3 regions of the Leisingera sp. McT4-56 genome follow, and region 2 is predicted to be linked to each of the others. Evidence: riboswitches for the same ligand, from Rfam matches in the RefSeq annotation. Region 2 holds a riboswitch; each other region holds the start of a gene.
What was found. A riboswitch is a leader RNA that binds a small molecule or an ion and turns the genes downstream of it on or off. The one in region 2 is predicted to bind cobalamin.
Positions count from the first base shown of each region.

Region 1 (7,037 bases), 120 kb from region 2:
GCTCTCGATCTCGCCTGTCAGCGTCTCGTCGAAATAGGTCACATCAACCAGGCCGCGACCTTGAAGGAACGGCACCTCAATCCCGAAATCGAAGCTGCGGTTTTCCTCCGGCTGCAAGTTCGGATTGCCGAGGTAGGTGGTGGAGCCGAATGTGCTGTTGGCAAACAGCTCAAAGTAAGAGGGGTTCACAACACCGGTTCCAGCCGAGCTGTGCAGGCGCACACCGCTGCCTGCAAAAGTGTAAGAAGCACTGGCGGTCCAGCTGGTGGCGTCTTCGAATACGCTGTTGTTGTCGTGGCGCACCCCGAGCTGCAGGTCCAGGCCGTTGGCAAAGCTGCCGCGGTATTCCAGGGCAATCGAATTGGTTTCGCGCGCAAAAGCCGGGTTGGAGCTGCTGGAGTCCTCTTCCCATTCCAGCATTGCGTTCAGAAGTTGGTCTGCTTGATCAGCCTGCTGCCCGTCCAGGCCGAAGCTCAGCAGGTACTTTGCTGCTTCAGTCTTGGTCTCGGTCGGGGTACCGCCATTGAGGGACCGGTCAAAGTCAGTACGTTCGATTGACAGGCGGTGTTTCAGGCGGCCGCCCAATATGTCCAGTTCAGCATAGACCTGAGCCAGTTGCTCATCCCGGTCACTGAATTGCGTCGGATCATCCACGACATAGCTGGCCGCATCCGTTGCGGTGAAGGAGGTGCGGTCGCTGTCATAGCGTTCATCCGACGTGCGGAAGTTGAAGCCAAGTTTCAGCCGGTCGGTGACCAGGTAGTCGCCTTTCAATTGCAGTGTATTGCGGCGGATGCCGTCTTCTTCACCGCCATCGCCCGAGGTGTCATAGCCGTCGTCATTGTCATGGGCGAAGCTGAAGGCGATACCGCCGCGCTCGGTCCGCGACGAAACCCGGGCCGAGGCCCGGTAGCCGTCGGACCCCGCTTCCGCGCTGCCGCCGTATTCCGTGCCGATGCCGCCGGACTTGGTGATGATGTTGATCACACCGGCCGAGGCGTTGGAGCCGTAGAACACCGATTGCGGGCCGCGCAGGACTTCGATCCGCTCGATATTGGCAGTGTCCAGGCCGGACAGAATGTACTCGCTGTCACCGCCCGAGGCTTCGACGCCGTCGATCAGGATCAGCGTGTGATTGGCTTCTGCGCCGCGGATGCGGACCTGAGTAAAGCTGTCGCCGGAGCCGCTCACCATCAGGCCGGGTACCGAACGCAGCGCGTCCTGGACGGTGGTGATGCCGCGATCATCGATCTCCTCGCTGGTCAGGACCGAGACGGAGCGGCCGTACTTCTGGGCCTCGACCGGCGTGAAGCCGCCGGAGACGATGATCTCCCCCAGATCGGTGACTTCTTCATCCTGAGCGGTTGCGTTTACAGGGGCGGCGGCCAGGGCGGCGGCCAGGGACAAGCTTGCCTTGCGCATATTCCATTCCTCCCGGCCCGCGCAGCAAGCACAGGCCAAGCGGCTGCCCATGCCGGGCAGCATGTTCAAATTTTGGTCTTTGGAAGGCTTTGCCCCCGCAGACGGTGAAAACTGCCACCACTACGGAAGTCCGTTGTCCTTGGCGCGCCCCGCACCCGGACAGGGTGATCATCCTGGCAGGTCTCCTGACTTGCGGGTCGAGGCTTTGCCGCGCCTTCCCGCCCCTTGGGGCAGTGGCATATCGCAGCATTGCTCTCCGCTCACAGTTGCGGGGGCAGTCACGGATTCGGCGCCTGTTGGCTACACCTCACCGTGTTCCCTTTTAACCGGGTGGTCTCCCAGCCGGACCAGAATGGCCGGGACTTAGGCAAACTGAACTTATTCTGTCAAGCGCCAAAGTCTAGTGAGGCGGCTTAGAGAGGGCGCCAAAAGGCGTCATCGCAAGAAACTGATTTCGTTAAACTGTTAAAACTGAATACTACTTCGGGAAATGGAGGACTGACGCGGTTAGGCTCAAAGTCCTTACTCGGAAGCAAAGGTGCATACGTATCTCGCAGTATTTGATTAAAGTAGATGAACGCATGCCAGCCTCACTGCCGGCGGTGAACCTAAATCAGTACATCTACCGCAGAACGGCTGCTTTGGTCCTGCCGCGTTGTGGCTTCTTCGATGCTGAGGAACGTCTGAAATGGCTCGGTCAGGCTGATCCCCAGCGTCGGCTGGTCCCGACGCTGGAAACGTAGCTTTCTTCGCGTTGCTGCCGCTGAGATCAGGCGCAGCATTCGGTAGAATTGGGCTCAATTGACCTGCGGCGATGCAGAACAGAATCCTATTGCGGCGTTGCCTGGAGGTCGGCTCCCAACGTTTCACCATGTTCGGCTCGCGCCTGCGGCGAACATCCGGAATCCGCCCGACCTGCATATGCTGGCCCGCCAGACTGGTCACCAGGCATGTGGCCGCTTTGGGCTAGCTGGCGTCATCTGTCCGCTTGGATCTGGTGCAAAACCGCTGCAACCCTGCCGCCGCGATGCCGCATGTCGGCAGCGAGCCCAATTTACTGTATTGCTGCACAGTAGCGATTGTCTGTTCTTTGCTCAACCCTTCGCAGGGTTCAACCAAAGTCATACGAGCAAGCCTGTTTGAGAACTCATTTAAGCAGCGGAACTGTCATTCGTGGCCTCTGCGCGCGCTCGCAGCACCGCACGCCACTCGTCATCCAGTGCTGTTTCAGTCCGCGACTGAAGTTCATGCAGCCAGACGGGCACGACTGGGCGGGCGGCATTCTGACAGGCACTATTGACCGCCGAGACGGCCTGTTGCGAGGCCACAATGCTTTTCAGCATGCTGACCCCTATCCTCCAGTCGTCTTGGCCATCGAACTTGCGCACCCGGTCCTTGGTAAACAGCTTGCGGATCAAGCGCCGCCGTAGCTGTGCTGCGCCCTCCGCCTCCGCAATGCGGTCCGGGTTCCTTTCTTTCCAAGGCTCTGCCAGTTCCTCCGCCGCGGGTAAGGCAAAGGACAGCCCGGCGCGAAGGCTGCCATCTTCTCCCTTGAAGACACGGCGAAGTTGTGCCGGCACTACGCCGACCTGTGCGACATCCACACCGATCCAGCCGCCAGCCTCAGGCAGACAAGAGCGGCCCGCATGCACCTCTACCTGTATACCGTTCAGCGACATGTCATGGCATTTGCCCGCAGCCTGCCCGCCGCCTTCCGTACGCAAGACCACAGGCTCATTCAGTTCGAACCGAACTTCGCTGCGCAGGAGCTGCGGCGTGATGGCGATTTTTGCCACCAGCAGCAGTACGACCATGTTAACCACCGACCAGAAGGCAACGACTGGCATCAGGTGGCTGGAAGCGATGATCTGAAGGTTGTAGCTGGAGTTTATGGCCAGCCCGGAAGTCATCAGGCCGCAAAGCAGAAGGCAGATGGCAACTGTTGCTGTGTCTTGTATTTCCGTCCCTTCGCCGCCTTTGGGGGTGACCTTGAACGCATGGCCGTGCGGTTTCAGCAGCGTGGCGACCACCACGGGCAGCAGCCGGAAGGCTTGCAGAACGCCGTGCGCCATCGTTGCCAGCGGGTGGTATTTCCCCGGTGCAAAATGCCGGACGGCCGCAATGGCTGCGACAATTGCAGGCAGCTGGTAAGACATCACCGTGTCCGCAGACGCATTGACCAGCGGCGGCACTCCCGTGAGCAGGTATATGGCCGGCGTCACCATAGCAATGGTTTGGCCGAATGACTGGGTGATCCAGTGGAACGGCAGAAAAAAAAGGCGTTCATACCATTTCAGGCCAGGACCGCCAAACGGGCCTTCGCGAAGGAACATGATCTGGATGGCGCCGCGCGCCCACCGTGCCCGCTGAATGAAGAAGGCGTTGATGTTCTCCGGGGCCAGGCCAAATGCCAGACGCTCATCCAGATAGCGCGTAATGTAACCTTTACGTTTGAGGGCAAGCGTCAGGAGCATGTCTTCAGTGATCGAGCCAGAGGGCAGCTTGTTGCCGATCTCCTCCAGCGCGCTGCGCCGCACAATGCCGTTAGATCCGCAGCAAAAGGCGCAGTCATACCCGTCGCGTCCGGGCATGATCGCCTCAAAGAAGAAACGCTGGTCGTCGGGCATGACCTTGCTCATGTTCAGCGACGCCTGCATCGGATCGGGGTTGAAAAAGTTATGAGGGATCTGCACGATCCCGATTTTCGGGTCCTCGAAAAACCCCATAGTCCGGTAGAGGAAGTTCCGCTGCGGAATGAAATCCGCGTCAAGAACAAGGAAGAAGGGAGCAGAGGTGCGCGCAACCGCAGCATTGATATTGCCGGCTTTGGCGTGGGCATTGTCGGCGCGGGTCAGATAGCCGGCGCCCAGGCGCTCGCTCATGCGCTGCAACCAACCGCGCCGACCGTCATCCAGCACCCAGACATTGAGCTTTGCCTGCGGCCAGTCCAGCTCCACTGCGCCGACGATTGTCTTCTCTAGCACTTCGGCGGGCTCGTTGTAGGTGGCAATGAAGATGTCGACCTCGGGCAAGTCAATGGGGGCCATGCCGCGCAGCCGCGTCTCGTGCTCGTTCGCTTCCGGAGTGCGGTTGGTGCGGCGAAGCATGTAGGCATAAAGCACCGCGGTATCGAGCCAGGCCAGGATCTCGATGATGAAAACGGTCCAGATAAACAGGCCGGTCACGCTGAAAATACCGGCCGGCAGCACCGTTTCAACCAGCCGCCAGCCGAGGTAGCGCAGGATCACCACTGTCAAGCCCGCCACCACCAGCCGGTCTGCCCAAGCGTTGTTCTGCCACCGGTTGCCGAACAGCAGTATCGCGGCGGTGATCAGCAGCAGGGGAACGAGGGATTCAGCCTGCATCCGGCGGGCCATCCCCGTCAGGAGCGGGCGACGCAGCCAGCGAAGGTGCGATACCGCGCAGCAGTTCCTCAAACCAATGACCCGCGACCGTCAGCATGTTGCCCAATCCGCGGTCGAAGCGCACTTCGGCAGTGCGACCGACATCGCAGAAATTCTGCGCGACTCCGGCCGTTGCCACATTTGCCGGGGCAAGGCGCAGCATGACAGACAGGCTGCCCTCTGTGAGATTTTCCGGCTCAGCAGCGAGCAACCCGGTGGCGCGCTGGCTGCCAGCGCCGCGCAGCGCCTCGACAGTGGCGGGGAAGGTCTCATCCGAGCCGCGCAGCCGCACCCGCGCCATATCCCCGGGGCGGATCGCCTCAAACGCCGTTTCATGCACAAACACCTCGACGAACCTGCGGGAGCAATCAAGAAGTTGCAGGACTTCGTCTCCCGCCGCGATCACCGCGCCCTTGGCAGGGGTTGCAGACCAGACCACGGCGCCGGTGGGCAATTGCGGGGCAAACCGGTCAAGCCGGTCCACCTCCTCGCGCAACGCCTCGGCCTCCTGAAGCAGACCGATGCGCTGTGCGCTAACGCGGGCCTTCCGGCCCTTGAGGTCAGCCAGCCGGATTGCGACCTCATCCCGGCGTTGCCGGGCATAGCTGCCATCCTCTGTTCCCAGCCCTGGGAGGATACCATCCTTGACCCCGGCCATGCTCCGCACCGTCTCCTTGACCGCGGCGGCCAGCCGGATGACCTCGCCGTTTGCCTCGGCTGCGAGCGACGCCGCTGTCTCAGCCTGCGTCTGCGGCACAGACCCATTGGCAGACAGCCGCTCAAGCCTTTGAGCATCCCGCGCCAGCCGGTCCTGGCGTTCGCGCGCTGCCGCCAGCTCCCCGCGCAAACCGCTCAGCTGCGCCTCCAGCACTTGACGGGCAAGCGTTTGGACCTGTTCCATCCTTACCAGAAGTTGCTGGTCCAGCTGCGTAAGGGCGGTAATTTCAGTGCTGATCGAAACCGCCTCCCGGGCCAGGATTCCAATCCTGGCTTCCAGCCGCGCAAGCTCGGTCCGGCTGGAGCGCGACGCCTGAAGTTCTACAATTGCAGTGGCCGGCAGCACTGGCGTTGCGGGCGTGAGCGCGCCGGACATCAGAGCGCCGTCAAAGGGGCTTTTGACGGAAATGATGGGTGCGTTGACCACTGCAGCCCGTGAAATATAATTCGTTGCGTGTGGTGCAAAAATCATGAACGCGGCACCAAGGCAGGCAAGGCCTGCCGCAATCCGCGCCGCTCGCTTCAGTTTCATGGTGGGACCCGGCGCCTGAAAATAAATACAATGGACTATCGCATTGCCGCGTTAATTGTTGATTGCCAGGCGGAGGCCGCCAACCTCAGTTTAGTTAAAATCCCATCAATCAAACCAAATCCAGCCAGGCTTGGAAGTGTAAGCTTGCAGCGCAGGGAGGCGGGATTTCTATTCTAACAAGTTCCACCGGCTCGATGTTTGGCAGACTTCCTTTCGTGCGGACACTAAACGCATGAAATTTATAAGCGGCCTTTGAAAGCTAGCGCAGCGAAAGTCTGTTTCGTCCCGCACTGTGTAAGTTCACCGGTTCCATAACCTCGCGGCCGCAGCGAACGACCGGAACGGCGGGCTGCACCGCAGCACAAAACCTCGGCTGGCTACGTCAAACGACCGAGTTTGCAACGCCCGCTTTCTGCGCAAAGGTGCCGTTAGCTGTGCGCTATCATGGGTTTATATGATTGCGGAGAGGGCAGGTAGGAAACGGCGGTTGCCTGCTCCCGCAACCAACGTTTCCGGCCAAGCCTCCGCAAAAGGGCCGTCTTTTCGGTGGATTTTGCCGCCATTGCGCAGATGTTGCGTGGTAACGAGGTTAGCTGTGAGGCCAATTTACCGGAATCGCACCATTCAAAATGGGTTCAGCGCTTCGGGCCAGCGCCTGGGATGTTCGGTAATCACCAGCAACACATCCGCTCCGGTCAGCGCCTTCCGCGCATCCTGGATCATTCGCAAATTCAGACTGTCGATTTCTGCCGCCGAGACCGGGCGGCCGGGATTGTAATAGACCGTCACCAAGAAAGTACGACCAAGTTTGGTGACCGACATGTCCTGCAGCGCGCCGCCATCCTCGGCGATTGCAGAGCGCAGGCTTCGCCGGGCTGCAGCGACACTCTCAGGGCTGGCGCTGGCACCGGCCAGTTCGCCCAGCCCACCGCGAAAATCCCGAACATAGGAACCGATCGCCA
Region 1 is NZ_JAJALF010000005.1:6,491-13,527, forward strand. Features, by position in the region: gene LHL23_RS08220 (TonB-dependent receptor plug domain-containing protein) at 1-1,422, opposite strand, end outside; cobalamin riboswitch at 1,581-1,789, opposite strand; gene LHL23_RS08225 (hypothetical protein) at 2,031-2,204, opposite strand; gene LHL23_RS08230 (glycosyltransferase family 2 protein) at 2,574-4,787, opposite strand; gene LHL23_RS23545 (HlyD family efflux transporter periplasmic adaptor subunit) at 4,777-5,970, opposite strand; gene LHL23_RS08240 (hypothetical protein) at 6,700-7,037, opposite strand, start outside.
Region 1: it holds a riboswitch for cobalamin, as region 2 does, so the genes downstream of both, LHL23_RS08220 (TonB-dependent receptor plug domain-containing protein) here and LHL23_RS08755 (ABC transporter substrate-binding protein) in region 2, are expected to answer to the same signal.

Region 2 (7,037 bases):
AGGCTGCAAACCGCCGTTGGGCCGCCTGTTGAGTTTTTGCCTGACCAGTGATTCCGTCCTTCGGTTGTTTTTTACGAATAATTACCGCGGCCGAAACATGCATTCGGAGCATTGGTATGATGTTGTTAACAGCTCTCTCTCAGGTTGATCGGCAACCGTTTTTTAAATGAGTGAGGCGAAAGCATGGGTGCGAATGAACCAGCTGCAGTGTCTGTTTCCGATCACGGCAGCGCAGAACTTACGGGGGTTGTTGACGCTATCAACCGGGTTCAGGCCGTCATAGAATTTGAGCTGGACGGCACGATTATTACGGCAAACGAGAATTTTCTGGCGACGGTCGGCTATTCCCTGGAGGAAATACAGGGACGGCATCACCGCATGTTCTGCGACCCGGCATATGCTTCCTCGGATGAGTACCGCGACTTTTGGCTGCAACTGGCGATGGGCGAATTCTCTGCCGGGGAATACAAGCGCTTCGGCAAAGGCGGCGCGGAAGTGTGGATCAACGCCTCTTACAACCCGATTTTCGATGCGGACGGCAAACCGTTCAAAGTTGTCAAATTCGCCACCAACATCACCGGGGAAAAACGGCGCACGGCAGAGCAGGACGGCAAGATGGCCGCAATCAGCCGGGCTCAGGCGGTAATCGAGTTCGAACTGGACGGCACCATTCTGACCGCCAATGAGAATTTTCTGGCCACTGTCGGCTACTCCTTGGAGGAAATCCGCGGCCAGCATCACCGGATGTTCTGCGACCCGGCATACGCCAGCTCTGCGGAATACCGCAAATTCTGGGCCGATCTGGCCGCTGGCGAGTTTTCGACCGGTGAATACAAACGCGTCGGCAAGGGCGGAGAAGAGGTTTGGATCAACGCGTCCTACAACCCGATTTTCGATGCGGACGGCAAGCCGTTCAAAGTTGTCAAATTCGCCACCAACATCACCGGGGAAAAGCTGCGCACGGCAGAGCAGGACGGCAAGATGGCCGCTATCAGCCGGGCCCAGGCCCTGATCGAATTCGAGCTGGACGGCACGATTATAACGGCAAATGAGAACTTTCTGGCCACCGTCGGCTATTCCCTGGAGGAAATCCGCGGCCAGCATCACCGGATGTTCTGCAACCCGGAATACACCAGCTCTCCAGAGTACCGGAAATTCTGGGCGGACCTGGCCGCGGGCGAGTTTTCAGCCGGGCAATATAAGCGCTTTGGAAAGGGCGGGGCAGAGGTCTGGATCAACGCCTCTTACAATCCGGTTTTCAATGCCGATGGCAAACCGTTCAAGGTGGTCAAGTTCGCCACTGACATTACGGCCGAAAAAATGGTCGAGCAGGAAGTGACGCGGATCGCAACCCGGTTTGCCGAGCAGTCACAGGAGATCTCCGCGCAGGCACAGACGGTCGCCAGCGGCGCCCAGACGCTGGGGTGCACGACAGAGGAAATCAGCGCCTCCGTCGAAGAGCTGAGCGCCTCCATCGACTCGATTGCCCAAAACAGCAATCACTCCGACGAGATTGCTCAAAAGACCAAGGAAGAAGCCGACTTGGGCGCCAAGGCGATCGAACGCTCGATCGAAGCGATGGATCTCATCAATGCCTCCTCCGAGGAGATCAGCGAGATCGTCAAGACCATCAGCGAGATTGCCAGCCAGACAAACCTGCTGGCCTTCAATGCCGCGATTGAGGCGGCGCGGGCCGGCGAGCACGGTTTGGGCTTTTCCGTGGTTGCAGACGAGGTGCGCAAGCTGGCTGAGCGCTCGTCGCAATCGGCCAAGGAAATCAGCAAGCTGATCAGTGAAACGGTGAAACGGGTGAGCCTGGGCAGCGAGGTCTCAAGAGAGGCTGGCGCGGCCTTCACCAAGATCCTGGCAGGCATCTCCGACACCACGGATTCCATCGCCCAGATTTCCGTGGCCGCGAACGAGCAGCAGACCGCAGCGCGGGATGTCGCGGAGGCGATCCAAAGCATCGTTGACGCCTCCGAGGAGGCCGTCATCGCCTCCGATACCATCGCGGCGGCAACAGAGGAGCTGAACACCGGGGCGCAGGAACTGAAGACGGAAGTCGGCAAGCTGGGGTGCTGAACCCTTGCACGGGCACAAGGAGGGGGCATGAGTAAGCCTGACACCGATGTCACCATGAGCGATGGGGATTTTTCCAAGCTCCGTGCCATCGTTCACCAGAATACCGGGATCACCATCGGGGAAACCCGGAAAACGATGCTGGTCAGCCGCCTGCGTCGGCGCCTGCGCGAGGTTGGTGAGCCAAGCTTTGCCGCCTACATTTCGCGGCTGTCTTCAGATCCTGAGGAGATGCAGGAACTGACCAACCGGGTGACCACGAACGAGACCTATTTCTACCGCACCCCGCGGGTCTGGAATTACTTCCAGGAAGTGTACCTGCCAGAGTATCTGGCGAACGGGCCGGACCGGCGGATGCGGGTCTGGTCGGCGGCGGCTTCGACCGGGGAAGAGGCGCATACCATCGGTGCGATGCTGGAACAACGGCGCCTTGCCAACCCGGGTTTCGACTATTCGGTGCTGGGCACAGATGTCTCCTCCCGGGTGCTGCAAGTGGCGCAAAAGGGGGTTTACAACGGCCGCTCGATTGCCCGGTTCCGCAAGGAGCAGCCCGCGCTGTTCGCAGGCCAGATGGCCGGCAGTGATGCGGCGGGGTACAAGGCGGTGCCGCAGATCCGGGCGCGCCTCAAGTTCAAGCTGCACAACCTGTTGGAACGGCTTGGCGGAACCAGTCCGTTTGATGCGGTTTTCCTGCGTAACGTGCTGATTTATTTCACCGATGAAGATCAGGAAAAGATTCTCCGCCATGTCCGGGATCTGATCAAGCCTGACGGTGTTCTGTTCATCGGTGAAAGCGAGACTTTGAACAACCTGCGCACCGGGTTCGAACAGGTGGCCCCGATCATTTACCGGCCGGCGGCCAGGGCGGGCAGTCCATGTGCGTGAATGAAGTGCAGAAAATCCATGTTCAGATCGGCCAGGTGAAAACCGGCCGGGCAGGGCAATCACTGAATGCAATCCTCGGCTCCTGCATCGGCCTGGGCCTGCTGTATCCCGCCAGGGGCATTTGCGGGCTGGCCCATTGCCTGCTGTCCAAGTCGCCGGAAACAAGTGACGCGATCAGCGGCAGGCACGTGGATCAGGCTCTCAGATCGCTGCAGTCCCTGATGGAGGTTTCCGGCAAGGACTTGCGCAAAATTCAGGCGATCGTTGTTGGCGGTGCCAACATGACAATGCCTGCGGACACGGATCCGGGACGGCTCGTCGGAAGCATCAATGCGCGCTCCGCCTACCGCGCCTTGCGGGATGCCGGCGTTCGCAACATTCACGAGGACGTCGGGGGCGTGCAGGGCAGGCAGGTGGCCATCGACTGCACCAGCGGCGAGTTCACAGTGAAATCCATCCCGCGCTTGGGGGCACGCACATGAAACCGGACATTTCAGACCCGCTGATCCCGGGGTCGCACGCTCTGACCGTTGACGGCGGGGATCGCGCCGGTTCCAGCGGCCAGGAGGGTGATGCTGTACGGCAGAGATCCGGAATGCGGCCCGGTGGCCGGACGGGGCAAGGCTTGGCCGAGAAATACGGCTCGTTTCTGATCGGCGACAGCGAATTCGCCATCTCTGTTTCCGTGCTTCAGGAGGTCGTGAATGAACCGGGGGACATTTCACCGGTACCGCTTGCGCCGCCTTACATGCTCGGTCTGTTCAACTTGCGGGGCATGATTGTCCCGGTTGTCGACCTGCGCAAGCTGCTGGATTTTCCGGCTGCCGAAAGCGGGCAATCCCGCAAAGTGGCCATCATTGAACACGGCGAACACTGTATTGGCCTGCTGTTTGACCGGACCGGCGAAGTTTTGAACGCAAAGGGCGTGGCGCGGGTGGATTTCCGTCCCAATGGCAAAGGCGTCAGGGATGTTGTTATCAGCGGCGTGCTGAAGTTCGATAGCGGGGAAAGGCTGGTTCAGATACTCGATCCGCATGAATTGCTGAATCTGGAAAAGGTGCCGAGAGCTGACAATGACTCCGGGCAGGAAACCGTCAAATTCAGCAGAGGCAAGAAACTCGCCTGCGTGTCGTTTCAAACCGGCCATACGGTATGCGCAATCGATCTGCGCTACGTGAAAGAGGTCAAAACCGTTCCCAAGCTGGAGCAATCCTTGCTGGCAGGAGGCAATGTGATCGGCACCGCAAACCTGCGGGGGATCATTTTGCCTGTGATAGATTTCCGCGGCTTCATGGGGGACGACGCCAAGTTCGTGCTTGGGGAAACCCTCCCCAAGGAACGCAGAATGCTGGTGATCGATACCGCGGAAGGTCCGGTCGGCCTTATGGTTTTCTCCATCGACAGCATCCTGTCCTATTACGGGGATGAAGTGCGGCCGTTTGCCAAACTGGCGCTGCCGCGCGGTGATCTCGTCAACGGATGCCTGATCGGTAAGAACAACCAGATTGTCATGATGCTGGATCCAGAGAAGCTCATGCAGGAGCCGAGCTTTCTGGCGGCTGCAAAGTCCTGCCAGGAGATATTCCCGCCCGAAGCGCCTGACGGCGAGGCGGCGGAACTGGAAGCGCGAGCGGCGCGGCGCACCTTCATCAAGTTCACCTTCGAGAGAAGATTTGCCTTGGATACGTCGCATGTCAGCGAAGTGATCAATCGCCCCACGGATCTGCTGGAGCCGCCATTCTCGCTGAATTTTGTCGAAGGAATCCTCAATCTGAGAGGCGACCTGATTACCGTGTTCAATCCCCGCGTGCTTTACGGCTTGCCGGTGAAGCCCTGCCAGGATCAGAAGGTTCTGATATTCAGGCACGGCGCGCAGAAGTTTGGAATTCTTGTGGATTCCGTCGACGAAATCATCATTACGACCGAAAGCCGCGTGGCCGAACTCAAGCCGCTGGATCAGCAAAACACCTCCAAAAGCATTGCTGAGGATGTGGCCGGCTGCCTGCAGCACACCTCGCCGGACGGCAAGTACGAGTCGATATTGATCCTGGATACCAGCGCTCTCGTGGAACGCTGCTTCAAGGCTGCGTAACAGGCGCTGGCAGGGCAGCACTCCCGGACGGGAAAGCGCCGGGCAGGCGCGGCCGGGCGGGCTCAAGACCACTATGAGCCGGTGTGATTGCCCGCGGCCACCTGCGCAAGGGGGCGGGGCGGGTGTGCAAACGGCCGCCTGTTTCTGCCGCCGCTCTTGGGTGAAAAATCAACGCCGGCCCGAGCCGTCGCAACCCGCCCTCCCGCGGCTGGCTGGCAAGAATTCAGCAATCCGGACGAACTTTTTCTTGCCGCACGGTAAGTGATGCGCTACCCGCGCTTCACCGGTCCCGTGAGGGCTAAGAGGGAATCCGCGGCGCCGTACGGTGCCAAACGGAACTGCCCCCGCAACTGTAGGCGGCGAGTGCTGTCCCATCGTGTCACTGGGCCTGACCGGCCCGGGAAGACGGGACAGACAGTGACCCGCCAGTCAGGAGACCTGCCGGTGCGAAACCGAAACACACCGGACGGGGTTGTCCGGGGAGGTTGCCGATAAGATGCGCCGCCGCTGTCTGGCGCCGCATGCAGGGGGCCAGGCTCCCGCCTTAGCGGTCAATGCCCTTTCACCCGTTCTCCGGTCATTGACACATGGAGATCGAAGATCATGTTTCTGCGTTCCGGCCTGATGGGCCTTTCCTTTGTTGCGGCAGCTCAGGCCGCAGCAGCCAGCGAGACCTTTCCGCTGACCATTCAAAACTGCGGCGAGGCCGTCACCTTCGAGGCGCCGGTTGCGTCCTCCGTGACCGTCGGCCAGGCCGCGACAGAGGTGCTCTATGCGCTGGGGCTGGGCGACAAGGTGCTGGGCACCTCGGTCTGGTTCAACGACGTGCTGCCCGAATATGCCGAGCTGAACGGCAAGGTCGAGCGGCTGGCCGATAACGACCCGAGCTTTGAAAGCGTCGTGGCCAAGCGCCCGGGCCTGGTGGCTGCCCAGTATGAGTGGCATGTCGGCCCCGAAGGCGTAGTCGCCAAGCGCGAGCAGTTCCATGACCTCGGCATCCCGACCTATGTGATGCCCGCGGATTGCGTCGGCAAGGACAACACCACCGGCGGCGACGGCACCCGCACCCAGATGTTCACCACCGAAAGCCTCTATCAGGGCATCGAGGAACTGGCAGCGATCTTCGGCGAGTCCGAAAAAGGCGCAGAGCTGGTCGCAGACTACAAGGCGCGCGAGGCCGCGGCTGTTGCCAAGGCGCAGGAGGTTGCGCTGGACGACGCCTCCGCCGTGTTCTGGTTCTCTTCGCCGGAGATGGAGAGCGACCCGTTCGTGGCCGGCCAGAAGGGCGCACCGGGCTACATGATGCAGCAGCTGGGCCTGCGCAATGTCATCGAAACCGACGAAGAATGGCCGACTGTCGGCTGGGAAACCATCGCCAAGGCCAACCCGACGGTGATCGTGATTGCCCGCATGGACCGCCGCCGCTTTGCCGCGGATGACTACGAGAAGAAGCTGGAGTTCCTGCGCAATGATCCGGTCGCCAGCCAGATGGAGGCGGTCAAGAATGATCGCATCGTGGTGATGGACGCCCAGGCCATGGATGCAACCATACGCGCCATCCCGGCGCTGGAGGATATTGCCGCTGAGCTCAGCGCGATCGGCAACGGCGAATGAGCGCAGCCGCCGCACTGGCCTGGCAGGGCCTCCGGGGCGCATGCCTGGCCCTGCCGGTGCTGGCTGCGGCGGTTCTGGCAGGCGCAATGATCGGGGAAACCTCGCTTGCGCCTGACCTTGTCCTGTCCGTTCTGGCCAACAAGCTGGCCGGGGCGGGCCTGCCGGTGGACCCGGTAGACCAGGGCATCATCTGGAGCTACCGGCTGCCGCGGGCGCTGGTGGCTGCGGCCTGCGGGGCGGCGCTGGCGGTGGCCGGCGTGGTGTTGCAGGCCTTGCTGCGCAATGCGCTGGCAGACCCCTATATCCTTGGTATTTCGGCCGGCGCCTCGACCGGGGCGGTGGCGGTCACCATTGCGGGGCTGGGCGG
Region 2 is NZ_JAJALF010000005.1:127,560-134,596, forward strand. Features, by position in the region: gene LHL23_RS08735 (methyl-accepting chemotaxis protein) at 184-2,082, shown strand; gene LHL23_RS08740 (CheR family methyltransferase) at 2,110-2,964, shown strand; gene LHL23_RS08745 (chemotaxis protein CheD) at 2,955-3,446, shown strand; gene LHL23_RS08750 (chemotaxis protein CheW) at 3,443-5,056, shown strand; cobalamin riboswitch at 5,324-5,516, shown strand; gene LHL23_RS08755 (ABC transporter substrate-binding protein) at 5,660-6,670, shown strand; gene LHL23_RS08760 (FecCD family ABC transporter permease) at 6,667-7,037, shown strand, end outside.

Region 3 (7,037 bases), on a different contig from region 2:
CTACGGGACTCGCCGATTGATCCGCGCCTACGGCACCGAGGCCTGGGAGGTGCTGGGCGAGGCCAAATCCGCAGAAGACCTCGGCCAGGACTTCGGCGCCACCATCACCGCGCAGGAGCTCGATTGGGCCATTGCCCGCGAATGGGCGCGCACCGGTGAGGACTACCTGTGGCGGCGTACCAAGCTGGGCTTGCGTCTGGATGAAGCCCAGCGCGCCGCAGTGGATGACTACATACAGGGAAAAGCGGCTCAGCTCGCGGCTTGACCGCCTTGCCTGGCTGATAGGCCAGGCCGCGCCCACCCCTCCCCGTCAAACCGGAGGATTGATTTCAGCAAAACGGGAGGGCGCTTTGCGCCCACCCAGGCTCGGACGCAGCCCTGAGCGTTAAAACTCGACGCCCTTCTGAGCTTTCACGCCGGCGCGGAACGGGTGTTTGATCTGCCCCATCTCGGTCACCAGATCGGCGATCTCGATCAGCTCTTCCTTGGCGTTCCTGCCCGTCAGCACCACATGGGTCATCGGCGGCTTCTGCTCGACCAGGAACTCCAGCACCTCCTCCAGATCCAGATACTCATAACGCAGCGCGATGTTGATCTCGTCGAGCAGCACCATGGTGTTCTTCTCGTCCAGGATCATCTCCTTGGCCTTCTCCCAGCCCTTCTGCGCGGCAGCGATGTCGCGCGCCTTGTCCTGGGTCTCCCAGGTGAAGCCCTCGCCCATCGCATAGAACTGGCAGAGATCGCTGAAGTTCTCCTCGATCAGGGTGCGCTCGCCGGTCTGCCAGGCGCCCTTGATGAACTGCACCACCGCGCAGGGCATCTTGTGGGCGATGCAGCGCATGATCATGCCGAACCCCGAGGAGGATTTGCCCTTGCCCGGACCGGTGTGGACGATGATCAGGCCCTTCTCGCCTTCCTTGGTCTTCATCATCCGGTCGCGGGCCGCCTTCTTCTTGGCCATCTTGGAGGCGTGGCGGGCGGCTTCTTCTTCTGAAATGCCGGTTTCGGACTTTTCGCTCATGGGGGCTCTCCAGCTGTTTGACCCCATGTCTTGACAAAGAAGCCCGCCATAGCGCAAGGGGGTTCCGCTGGTTCCTGTGAAAACAGGCGAAGAGGGAATGTGAAGGCTTTCAAAAAGCTCAAGCACAGCCGCCCCCGCGACCGTGACCGGATGAGGCCGCCATGCCACTGGGAGAGTACCCGGGAAGGCAGGATGGCCGGCAAGGCCCAGGCCTTGGCATCCGCAAGCCGGGAGACCTGCCAGCGAGAGAGAGATCAACGGGCAGACGGGGTGTTCTGCGACCGGGTAAGGGGCTTGCACGATTGGCCCCTGTCTGGCCATCCCGCAAGCCTGCCGCGACAGGAGACGCGCCGATGGCTGACGATTTGGCAGACAAAGCTGCCAGCCCCCCAGGACCGGTCACGCTGACCGTATGCCTCACCTGCCGCCGCGAGGGCGCTGACCCGGAAGGTGCCCGCCCCGGCACCATCCTGCACGCCGCGCTGGCAGAGGCAGGGATGCCCGAAGGCGTCCGCCTGCGGGGCGTGGAATGCCTGTCCTCCTGCAAACGAGGCTGTGCTGTTGCCTTGGTCGGCGGCGAGGAGCGCTGGACCTATGTCTACGGCGACCTCGACCCGGACCAGCATGTCCCCGAGATCCTGGAAGGCGCTGCCGCCTATGCCGCCACCGCTGACGGCGTCGTGCCCTGGCGCGAGCGCCCGCAGACCTTCCGCAAGCAATCCGTTGCCCGCATCCCGCCGGCCAAGTTCTTTTCCGAGGAGTAAACATGAGCGACCTCAACAAGATCCCCGTCACCGTCATCACCGGCTTCCTCGGTGCGGGCAAAACCACGCTGATCCGCCACCTGATGCAGAACCCGCAGGGCAAACGGCTGGCGGTAGTGGTCAATGAATTCGGCACCGCCGGCGTCGACGGCGACATCCTGAAGTCCTGCGCGGACGAGAATTGCCCGGCGGAGAACATCATGGAGCTGGCCAATGGCTGCATCTGCTGCACCGTTGCCGATGACTTCATCCCCACCATCGAACAGCTGATGGAGCTGCCGGAAAAGCCGGATCACATCGTGATCGAAACCTCCGGCCTGGCGCTGCCCAAGCCGCTCCTGAAGGCCTTCGACTGGCCGGCGATCCGCTCCCGCATCACCGTCGACGGCGTGATTGCGCTGGCCGATGCCGAGGCGGTCGCCAAGGGCCAGTTCGCCCCCGACCTGGACGCCGTGCAGGCCCAGCGCGAGGCCGATGACAGCATCGACCACGAAACCCCGCTCAGCGAAGTGTTCGAGGATCAGATCTCCTGCGCCGACATCGTTCTGCTGTCCAAGGCCGACCTGGCCGGCGATGCAGGTGTCGAGAAAGCCCGCGCGGTGATCGAGGCCGAGGCGCCGCGCAAGCTGCCGATCCTGCCGATGAGCGAAGGCGTCATCGACCCGCGCATCATCCTGGGCCTGAACGCCGCTGCCGAGGATGATCTGGAAGCCCGTCCCAGCCACCATGACGGCCACCACGACCACGAGCATGACGATTTTGAAAGCATCGTTGTCGAAATGGGCGAAGTCTCTGACCCGGAAGCGCTGCAGAATGCCATCGTGAAACTCGCCCGCGAGCGCAACATCCTGCGCGTCAAAGGCTATGTCGCGGTGGAGGGGAAACCGATGCGGATGCTGGTTCAGGCCGTGGGCGAGCGCCTGCGCGCCCAGTATGATCAGCCTTGGGGCGCGCAGCCGCGCAAGACCGCGCTGGTGGTCATCGCGGAGCATGACGACATCGACGAACAGGCCATCCGCGCCGAGCTGGGGGCCTGAAGCCAATGGTAGCGAAGCGTCAATTTTTTGACGGCACCGCCTGGCCGAAGGCCAGGCAGCGCCCGTCCCGCCCCCCACGGGGCGGGCGCTTCGCTTCCTGCCCCGCCGGGCCGGGCGCTGCCCTCCCCGTTTCCATACGCCCCTTCAGGCAAGGAGCCTGACCCATGCACGTCGTCTTCCGCGAAAGCCACGGCCTTGACGAGACCGACACCCCGCAGGACCTCGGGCAGACGCCCGGCGATCTGGTGGTGCTGTCGTTCTCCGACAGCGATCTCGGCGCCTTCGCGGCGGGCTGGCACCGCGCGGACGGCAAACTGCCCTCCCTGCGTCTCGCCAACCTGGTGGCGCTGAGGCACCCGCTGTCGGTCGACGTCTACGCGGAACAAACGCTGGAGGGCGCCAAGGGAGTCCTCGTCCGTCTGATCGGCGGCGAAAGCTACTGGTCCTACGGCCTTGCCACTCTGCAGGACCTTGCCCGCCGCAAGGGCATCGCGCTGGCGATCCTGCCCGCCGACGGGCGCGAGGATGCGCGGCTCGATGAGCTCTCCACCCTGCCCGTCTCCACCCTGCGCCGCCTGCAATCCCTGTGCGACGCCGGCGGCGCTGTCGCGGCCCAGGCTGCGCTTGCGCAGCTGTCGCTGGCAGCAGGCCTCTACGCTGGCCCCGTCCTCGGCCTCAAGACGATGCCCGAGCACGGCTTCTACGACCCGGCCAAGGGCGTGCTCGCGGAGCTGCCGCCGCAGGACAATCCGCTGGTGCTGGTGAGCTTCTACCGCTCCTACCTCACCGCCGCCGACACCGCCCCGGTGGATGCGCTGATCGAAGAGCTGCGCGCCCGCGGCTACGCGGCCTTTGGCGTCTTTGCCGCCAGCCTCAAGGCGCCTGCAGCCGCCGATTGGCTGCGCGAAAAGCTTCCGGAACTGGCCCCGGCCGCCATGATCAATGCCACCGCGTTTTCCGCCCAAGGCACCGACGGCAGCGCCTCACCGCTTAGCTCCACCGGCTGTCCGGTGTTCCAGGTCGCCCTCTCGACAGCCCGCAAGAAAGACTGGCGTGAGGCCGACCGCGGGCTGTCGCCCGCCGACCTCGCCATGCACGTCGTCCTGCCGGAGGTTGACGGCCGCATCTTCGCCGGTGTCGTCAGCTTCAAATCGCCGGGTAAGAAGGACCCGGACCTGCAATATTCCCGCTTCGCCCACCGGGCTGATGCAGACCGCATCAAGGCTGCCGTTGACCGCGTGGAGGGCTGGCTGCGCCTCGCCAAACTGCCGAATGCGGACAAGCGCCTGGCTCTGATCCTCTCCACCTACCCGGGCCGCGACCACAACCTCGCCCATGCCGTCGGCCTCGACGCGCTGGCCTCCTGCGACGAGATCCTGCGCGAACTGGCGGCCCAGGGCTACGCCGTCGAAGCGCTGGAAAACACCGGCCTGCGGCTGATGGAGGAAACACTCAGCGTCCCGCTGGAGGACTACCGCCAGGCCCTCTCCACGCTGCCGCAAGACCTGCAAAACACCCTGGCTGCGGCCTGGGGCGCCCCGGAAGAAGACGTCGACTGCCGCGACGGCGCCTTTCACTTCAAGGCCTTGCGGGCAGGCAACGCCCTGGTCGCGCTGCAGCCCGAACGCGGCGAAGTGAAAACCCGCGTCGATGATTACCACGACCTCGACCGCACGCCGCGCCACGCCTATGTGGCCTTTTACCTGTGGCTGCGCGACCAAACCGACGCCCTCGTGCACATCGGCGCCCACGGCACCCTGGAATGGCTGCCGGGCAAGGCAGTGGCTCTTTCCGACGCCTGCTGGCCCGAGGTGCTGACCGGCCCGCTTCCGGTCGCCTACCCCTTCATCGTCAATGACCCGGGCGAGGCCGCCCAGGCCAAGCGCCGCATCGGTGCCGTCACCATCGGCCACCTGCCGCCGCCGCTGGCGCAGACCAACCTGCCCGAGGGCATGGCGCGGCTCGAAAGCCTGCTGGATGAATACTCCACCGCCGACGGCCTTGATCCCGCCCGCCGCGACCGGCTGATCGGCGACATCCGGGCTGAGGCGCAGGGAACCGGCGTCGAAGCCGACCTCGGCCTCACCCCCGACACCTCCCCGGCTGAGGCGATCACCCGCATCGACGCCTTTGTCTGCGACATCAAGGAAAGCCAGTACGGAGAGGGCCTGCATATTTTCGGCACCGGCCAATGCGGAGCGGAGGAACGCTCCGGGCTGATTGCCGCGCTGGACGGGAAAATCGTCCCCCCCGGCCCCTCCGGCTCGCCGTTTCGCGGCCGCGCCGATGTGATCCCCACCGGCCGCAACCTCTTTACCACCGACCCGCGGGCGGTGCCCTCGCGGGCGGCGCATGCGCAAGGGGTCAAGCTGGCGGAAGAGCTGCTGCGCCGCCACCTGCAGGACCACGGCGACTGGCCCAAGGGGCTGGTGATCGACCTCTGGGGCTCCGCCACCATGCGCACCGCGGGCGAGGAATTTGCCATGGCGCTGCACCTCGCAGGCCTCGCGCCTCAGTGGGACGAAGGCTCCGAACGCGTTTCAGGCTTTGAGGTGCTGCCGCTGTCGATGCTGAACCGCCCGCGCATCGACGTGACCCTGCGCGTCTCCGGCCTGTTCCGCGATGTCTTCCCGGGCCTTGCCCAGATGTTCGAAAGTGCCGCCGCCGCACTGGCTGCCCGCGAGGAGACCCAGGCCGACAACCCCTATCTCACTGAGACCCCGCGCGTCTTCGGCCCCAAGCCGGGCCAGTACGGTCTCTCGATGAACCCGCATCTGGACGACTACACCGACGCAGCGCGCCAGGCGGCGGGCGAGGCCTGGCTCAACGCCTCCTCCCACTCAATTGACGCCAAGGGCACTATCACCGACGCCCGCGAGGCGCTGGAATCCCGCCTGCAGGGGGCCGACAGCTTTGTCCACTTGCAGGACCTGCCGGAAACCGACCTGCTGATCGCGTCTGATTACGCCGCGCATGAGGCAGGCTTTGCCGCAGCCATGGCCCGCATCGGCCAGACGGCGCCGGCGCTCTACCACCTCGACGCGACCCGCCCCGACAAACCGCAGGCGCGCAGCTTGGGCGAGGAAATCGCCCGCGTCACCCGCGCTCGCGCCGCCAATCCGGACTGGGCCACCTCGATGATGTCCCACGGTTTCCGCGGCGCAGCCGAGATCGCCGCCACGCTCGATCACATGGCCGCCTTTGCGCATCTGGCGCAGGTGGTGCAGCCGCATCTGTTTGACCTCTACTTCGAGGCCACCCTGGGCCGCGACGATCTGGTCGAGTTCATGGAGCGCGAAAACCCGGAGGCGCTGCAGGCCATGCGCGACCGCTTCCGCGCCTTGTACGATGCAGGCCTCTGGAGCACCCGCCGCAACTCGATCATGGCAGAGCTGGAGGGCGCGGCATGAGCAGCGCCGCTGAACCCAAGGTCTACGGCTGGTGCCCCGGCGCTTTGCGCCCAATGATGTCGGGCGACGGGCTGGTTGTCCGCGTGCGCGCGCCGCTTGGTAAACTGTCCGTTAACCAGGCGCGCGGTGTTGCAAGACTTTCGCAGGAATTCGGCAATGGCCTGCTGGATATCTCCGCCCGAGCCAATCTGCAGATGCGCGGCATCCGAGAAGACGCGCATGAGGACCTGATTGCAGGCCTGCGCGGCCTTGGCCTGATCGACCCAGACGCAAACGCCGAAGCCCGCCGCAATGTCCTGCTCGCCCCGTTCTGGGCTGCGGGCGATGACACCCACACAATCGCCACCGATCTGAGCGCCGCGCTGACGGCGGCAGCGGACCTCACCCTGCCCGGGAAATTCGGCTTCGCCGTCGACTGCGGCGCGGCTCCGGTGCTGCAGGACACCGCTGCTGACATCCGCATCGAGCGCTCTGGCAGCACCCTGATCCTGCGCGCAGACGGGTCCGCGGCCGGCAAGCCCGTCACACGTGAATCCGCCGCCTCCGAAGCTCTCGCCCTCGCCCGCTGGTTCGTGGAAACCGGCGGTGCCGCCAATGGCCGCGGCCGGATGAAGCCGCATGTTGCAAAAGGCACCACGCTGCCCCCGGGGCACACAACCCTAAGCACAATAAACAGCTTCACCGCAAAACCTGGACCTGTCCCCGCGGGGACACTTGCCGCCTTGGAGTTCGGCCAGATGCCCGCCGCTGCACTCGCGCAGCTGGCAGACTGCGGAGACATCCGCCTCACCCCGTGGCGCATGCT
Region 3 is NZ_JAJALF010000009.1:115,752-122,788, reverse strand. Features, by position in the region: gene glpD (glycerol-3-phosphate dehydrogenase) at 1-265, shown strand, start outside; gene cobO (cob(I)yrinic acid a,c-diamide adenosyltransferase) at 386-1,021, opposite strand; cobalamin riboswitch at 1,073-1,279, shown strand; gene LHL23_RS12345 (DUF1636 family protein) at 1,375-1,785, shown strand; gene cobW (cobalamin biosynthesis protein CobW) at 1,788-2,822, shown strand; gene cobN (cobaltochelatase subunit CobN) at 2,987-6,232, shown strand; gene cobG (precorrin-3B synthase) at 6,229-7,037, shown strand, end outside.
Region 3: it holds a riboswitch for cobalamin, as region 2 does, so the genes downstream of both, LHL23_RS12345 (DUF1636 family protein) here and LHL23_RS08755 (ABC transporter substrate-binding protein) in region 2, are expected to answer to the same signal.